2 regions of the Caballeronia sp. ATUFL_F1_KS4A genome follow, and region 2 is predicted to be linked to the other one. Evidence: predicted binding sites of a transcription regulator. Region 2 holds the regulator's gene; the other holds the start of a gene.
What was found. The regulator LexA, encoded in region 2, represses DNA repair genes until DNA is damaged. The targets are predictions, from matches to a motif close to ACTGTATNNNNATACAGT.

Region 1 (3,245 bases), on a different contig from region 2:
ATGCACCGAAGTCGCATCCCGATTTGCTCTGCGTTGAGCCGGTGAGCAACGTGGCGGACTGGGTCAATCTCGATGTCGACCGCGCCGCGAAGGGCGGCGCGGTGCTGGAACCGGGCGAGTCGGTCAGCGCGACATTCGCCTGGACGACTCACACGGAATAAGGCGTCGCGCCTACTGACCGAAGAAAACGTTGCAGTTCGCCGGGCTGCAGTCGCTATCGCGATGTCCGCTCGCGGAGGCGGGCTTCATGCCGCCATACGCGGAGTCGCCGCCGGAGGCTTGTTGCGGCGTCGCGGCGGTTTGCGTCTGAGATTCATCGGGCATGGCCTGCGACATGTACATCGGGCGCATCGTCTGGACGAGTTGCTGCGCATCGGCGGGCATGCCTTGCGCGTGCGCGACACCGATTCCTGACACGACCGCGCATGCTGCCATCATCGCGAGAAATTTCGGGTTGATCTTTGCCTTCATGTTCCAGCTCCTTGAAACGAATGCACAAGCAGCCGGGAACGCGAGTCTCGGACTCCTTGCCGCTTTGCCGATGGACGGATGAATGGATCGAGCGCGGGCTCGCTTCGTCCGACGCGACAAATGACGACGCACCGGGCGCGACGAATGGCGCTCGGGGATTACCTTACGGCGATGGGAAGGCGCGAGAAATCCCTATCTGGCAGGGATACCTTGGTGGGGATAGGCGTGCGGGTTTAAAGAAGAAGCACGAAAAACGCGCCCGGACTTGCGAAAGTCCGGGCGCGCCGAAACGTGGAAACTCAATACGTTTATTCCGACTTGCCGGAGGTGCCGCCCGACATGTTCGATCCCGAGCTGCCCTTCTTGTGCATCTTGCTGCTGCCCTTGGACGAATCCATCGTGTTCGAGCCCGATGCGCCCGACGTCGAGCCGGTTACACCGTTGCTGTTCGGCGTGCCCATTCCGGTGCCGCCCTGACCGGCCCCGTTGCCGCCCGCCGTGCCGCCACCCGCGCCTGCGCCACCCGCGCCGCCGCCGCCGGCACCGCCGCCCGCGCCTTGCGCGAATGCCGCGCCCGACAAGCCCAGAATCATGGCCGACACAATCAAACTTCTCTTGGCGTTCTTCATGGTTTCCTCCCGTTGATCAATGATCTCGATGCGCGCCGCCTTGCGCAAAGCTGCGGCGTCGCCGATTACATTGCGCAATCACCGTGCCGCGGGAAGAAATCGAATTGTCATGCAGTCGCCTCGTCACACCACTCGATGGCCCACGCCCGCGCGCAATGGACGGCATCCGACTCGCTCGCGAACGCATCCAGCTCGCCGGATTCGAATACTTCCGCATGCGCGGTGCGCTCGTCCGCCGGACGCGTGATGCGTGCGTGCGCGTAGTAGCTGCCGTCTTCGTCGTGATGGGCGGTGCAGTCGATGTGAAACGTCTTGTAGTCGAATCGCATGAAAGGCTCCGAAAGGGATTGCGAGGGCAGGCGCGAAGCGTGCGATGCCGTGATTACCTTTGACTCCGCGCCTCTCGTGAGGTACTGTATAAACATACAGTATCATAATCAAGATGGATCTCTCCGAAAAGCTCGAAATTCTCGCCGACGCCGCCAAATACGACGCGTCGTGTGCGAGCGGCGGCGCGCCCAAACGCGAGTCGCGCGGCATCGATGGCCTCGGCGCGAGCACCGGCTCCGGCATCTGCCACAGCTTCACGCCCGACGGGCGCTGCGTCTCGCTGCTCAAGATTTTGCTGACGAACTTTTGTCTGTACGACTGCCGGTACTGCATCAATCGCCGGTCCAGTAACGTGCCGCGTGCGCGCTTCACGCCGGAAGAAGTTGTTACGCTCACGCTGGATTTCTACCGTCGCAATTACATCGACGGGTTGTTTCTCAGTTCCGGAGTGATTCGTTCGTCGAACTACACGATGGAGCAGCTCGTCCTCGTCGCGAAATTGCTGCGTGAGAAGCACGGATTTCGCGGCTACATCCATCTGAAGACGATTCCCGATGCCGATCCCGAACTCATCGCGCAAGCGGGACGCTATGCCGACCGTCTGAGCGTGAACATCGAATTGCCGACGGAAATCAGCCTCGAGCGGCTCGCGCCGGAAAAGAGCGGCCGCACGATCAAGCTGGCGATGGGCAACATCCGCGTCGCGCGCGAGGAATCGGAAGCGGAGCCGCGCGCGCCGAAGTTCGCGCCGGCGGGGCAGAGCACGCAGATGATCGTCGGCGCCGATGAAACCGACGACCGCACGATCCTCGGCACCGCCGAAACGCTGTACGGCTCTTATCAGCTAAAGCGCGTGTATTACTCGGCGTTCAGCCCGATTCCTGACAGCCCCTCGGGCGTGCCGTCGAAAGCGCCGCCGCTCTTGCGCGAGCATCGGCTGTATCAGGCGGATTTTCTGATGCGCGGCTACGGTTTCGCCGCCGCCGAACTGCTCGGCGATGCCGGCAATCTTCCGCTCGATGTCGATCCGAAACTCGCGTGGGCGCTTGCGCATCGCGAGCGCTTTCCCGTCGATCTGAACGCCGCGCCCGCGCGCATGATCGCGCGCGTGCCGGGCATCGGCATGCGCAACGCGAAGCGCATCGTGGAGTTGCGGCGCGAGCGGCGCGTGCGCTATCACGATCTCGTGCGGCTGCGCTGCGGCATGGACAAGGTGAAGCCGTTCGTCGTCACGGCGGATTACCGGCCGCCGCTCGACGAAGCGCCTTCGGACAGTCTGCGGCGCGCGCTCGCGACCGGCCCGGTGCAGCTCTCGCTGATCTGATGCACGTCATCGCCATCGACGACGAATTCGACGGCTGGCGCGTCGCCGCGCTCGATGCGCTCGCGCAAAAGCTCCCGCCCGAATCGATCGATTGGCGTACGGCTCAGGCGGAGCCGGCGTTGTTCAACGAGTCGGCGCGATCGGCGAAAGCGGCGAAGGCAGCGGATGCGCCGCCTATCCGCGTGTCGCGCGAACTCGCATCGCTGCTGAAAGACGCCGCGCATTTTCGCGACGCGCGCCGCTGGAGCTTTTTATATCGCGTGCTGTGGCGCTGGGCGCAGGGCGACCGCTCGGTGGCATCGCCCGCCGATGAAGACGGCGCGCGCCTCTACAAGATGGCGAAGGCGGTGCGCCGCGCGCAGCACGACATGATCGCGTATGTGCGCTTCCGGCAGCGCGACGCGTCGCTCGGCGCGCCGGAATTCGTCGCGTGGTACGAGCCGGATCACGACGTGCTCGCGTGGGGCGCGGAGCATTTCGCCGCGCGCATG
Region 2 (3,245 bases):
AGCGCGACGAGCACGCCGAGCGGCGTGAACGCGACCTTGATGCCGAGCGGCGCGAGATATTGCCCGATCCAGCCATTGCCCGCGTAGACCGCGGCGAGCGAAATGCCGGCGACCGACGTCGGTAGCGCGAACGGCAGATCGACCATCGCATCGACGATGCGCTTGAACGGGAACGTGTAGCGCACGAGCACCCACGCGACGAGAAAACCGAACACCGCGTTGATGAGCGCGCCGCCGAGCGCCGCGCCGAACGTCAGCCGATACGATGCGAGCACGCGCGGCGACGTCACCGCGCGCACGAACTGCGCCCAGTCGAGCGTCGCCGTCTTAGCGAAGGTGGCGGCAAGCGGAATCAGCACCACGAGGCTCAGATAAGCCACCGTGATGCCGAGTGTCAGGCCGAAACCGGGTAGCGCGCTCGGTTTCCTGAATGTGAGAGTCGTCATCCTTGAATCATCCATTTTGCGCGCGGGGTGGGCGCGCGTTGCTGCTTCGGGCGCGCGGCGTCTTGAACGCGCCGCGTCGCCGGTTGACGCTTATTGCGGCTGATAGATCGAATCGAACACGCCGCCATCCGCGAAATGCGTCTTCTGCGCCTTGGTCCAGCCGCCGAAGGTGTCGTCGATGGTATAGAGCTTCAGCTTCGGAAACTGCTTCGTCAGATCGGCGGGCACCTTGTCCGAACGCGGCCGATAGAAATTGCGCGCGGCGATCTGCTGCCCTTCGTCGCTATACAGATACTTGAGATACGCTTCGGCGAGCTTGCGCGTGCCGTGTTTGTCGACGACCTTGTCGACCACCGCGACCGGCGGCTCCGCCAGAATGCTCACCGACGGCACGACGATCTCGAACTTGTCCGGACCGAATTCCTTCAGGGACAGGAACGCCTCGTTTTCCCACGCGATGAGCACGTCGCCCTGACCGCGCTGCACGAAGCTCGTCGTCGCGCCGCGCGCGCCGGAATCCAGCACGCCGGCGTTCTTGTAGAGCTTCGTCACGAACTCCTTGGCGGTCTGCTCGTTGCCGCCCGGCTTGTGCTGCGCGTACGCCCACGCCGCGAGGTAGTTCCAGCGCGCGCCGCCGGATGTCTTCGGATTCGGCGTGACGATCGACACGCCCGGCTTCGTCAGATCGTCCCAGTCCTTGATGTGCTTCGGATTGCCCTTGCGCACGAGAAACACGATCGTCGACGTGTACGGCGATGCGTTGTCCGGCAGGCGCTTCTGCCAGTCCGCGCCGACGAGTCCCTTGCCCGCGAGCGCGTCGATGTCATAAGCGAGCGCGAGCGTAACGACGTCCGCCTGCAGTCCGTCGATGACCGCGCGCGCCTGGCCGCCCGACCCGCCATGCGACTGCTTGAAGGTTACGGTCTCGCCCGTCTCCGCCTTCCACTTTTTCGCGAAAGCCTGATTGAAGTCCTGATACAGCTCGCGAGTCGGGTCGTAGGAAACGTTCAGAAACGACGTATCCGCCTGCGCCGGCGCCGTCATGATCAAACCCGCCGCGCCAAGCGTCGCCGCAGCAAGAAGCCGTCGCAATCCCGTGTTGATGCTTTGCATTCCCCGTTCTCCGTCTTATCGAATTGACGGAATCAGTCTAACGAGGCCTCTATATGATTGAAAATAATCGTTATTCACTTTTTTATACGTAAAACTGCTAAGAACGATATTCCTGGATGGAAGAAGCGCCGGCGGGCGCGATCCGACGGTGCGGAGGCTTCGTGGCCGCGAACTTAAAGTAAAGCTTGAAAAGCGCCAAATACTGTATAAAAATACAGTCACCTGTCCATTCATACAGTGCATCAGGGGCTCGAGCCAGTGACCAAAACATCAAAACTTACCGCGCGGCAGCAGCAGGTGTTCGAACTCATCCAGCGCGCGATCGACCGCACGGGCTTTCCGCCCACGCGCGCCGAGATCGCGGCGGAGCTCGGCTTCAGTTCGGCCAATTCCGCCGAGGAGCACCTCAGGGCGCTGGCCCGCAAGGGCGTCATCGAGCTGGCGGCGGGTTCGTCGCGCGGCATTCGGCTGCTCGGCGATGCATCTCGCATCGATCGGTCCGAGGAGCTGCCGCATCAGTTCACGCTGCCGCATCAGAGCATCATGCAATTGTCTCTGCCGCTCGTCGGCCGGGTCGCGGCGGGGAGTCCTATCCTCGCGCAAGAGCACATCTCGCAGCACTATGCGTGCGACCCCGCGCTCTTTTCCAGCAAGCCGGACTATCTGTTGAAGGTGCGCGGCCTCTCGATGCGCGACGCAGGCATTCTCGACGGCGATCTTCTCGCCGTGCAAAAGCGCAACGAAGCGAAAGACGGACAGATCGTCGTCGCGCGTCTTGGCGACGACGTCACGGTCAAGCGCTGGAAACGGCGCGCGGACGGCGTCGAACTCATCGCCGAAAACCCCGAGTATGAAAACATCTTCGTGCGCGCCGGCAGCGGCGATTTCGCGCTTGAAGGCATTGCCGTCGGGCTGATCCGCTCCGGCGAATTCTGATGTTGGCCCGCGAACGGGCAAGGCACGAAAGTCGAAGCACATTACTTTCGCACCGAGACACGAAATGTCTCATTGACATCGCAAGATAGCCTCACCAACCGCTTTCGACACCTGATTCAGGCGTCTCACAACACAACAAGCATGACGGCCACCGCGCGCGGTGCGCCGCGGTGCGTCCTATCGTCTGGAGAGTCATCATGGAACGTTTTGCCCGTCTGCTGCCCTTCCGTCAATTCGGCCGCCTGCGCCATCTGCGCACGCTGATCGCCTGCGGCATGCCGCGCGCCGAAGCCACGCCCGATCTCTTCAACGAAATGCCCGCGTTGCCGTCCCGTCAGCCGGCCTTCGCTCGCGTTTCCCTCAACAGCACGGTGCACGCCGAGGCCGAGCAGCGCGCGCCAGTGCGCGTGTATCGCGGGCAATCGCGCGTGATTATGGTGGGCAAGATCGACGAGGTTTCGCGCATGATCGACCGCTGCATCGCCGAGGAAAATGCCGGGCTGGCCGGCGGAATCCTCGCCTGAATGGAACGCCATCGCACGCACGACGTGAATTCACGGGATTTAACCGGCGCCCGCGCGGTCAATCGGTAATTCACGTTTTGCAAGAGGCTTGGCCCAAGCATGTCCCGCACTACCCGTTCTATTGTCGTTACGCTCGTCGTCCTGGTTATCGTCGCGGCGCTCGGTTTCGTTTACGCATCGCCTTACATCGCACTCGATCGCGTGAAGCGCGCGGCCGATGCGCGCG

Region 1: NCS03_RS25240 (putative DNA modification/repair radical SAM protein) is a predicted target of LexA. The motif match lies at 1,513-1,530, and genes of this name have one in related genera.

The regions. Positions count from the first base shown of each region.
Region 1 covers NZ_JALQEB010000037.1:359,426-362,670, forward strand. Annotated here, with positions in the region: gene NCS03_RS25220 (aldose 1-epimerase) at 1-161, shown strand, start outside; gene NCS03_RS25225 (hypothetical protein) at 172-471, opposite strand; gene NCS03_RS25230 (hypothetical protein) at 780-1,100, opposite strand; gene NCS03_RS25235 (hypothetical protein) at 1,208-1,429, opposite strand; gene NCS03_RS25240 (putative DNA modification/repair radical SAM protein) at 1,543-2,754, shown strand; gene NCS03_RS25245 (UdgX family uracil-DNA binding protein) at 2,754-3,245, shown strand, end outside.
Region 2 covers NZ_JALQEB010000004.1:21,765-25,009, reverse strand. Annotated here, with positions in the region: gene cysT (sulfate ABC transporter permease subunit CysT) at 1-446, opposite strand, end outside; gene NCS03_RS06920 (sulfate ABC transporter substrate-binding protein) at 537-1,559, opposite strand; gene lexA (transcriptional repressor LexA) at 1,818-2,495, shown strand; gene NCS03_RS06910 (hypothetical protein) at 2,693-3,019, shown strand; gene NCS03_RS06905 (DUF2939 domain-containing protein) at 3,119-3,245, shown strand, end outside.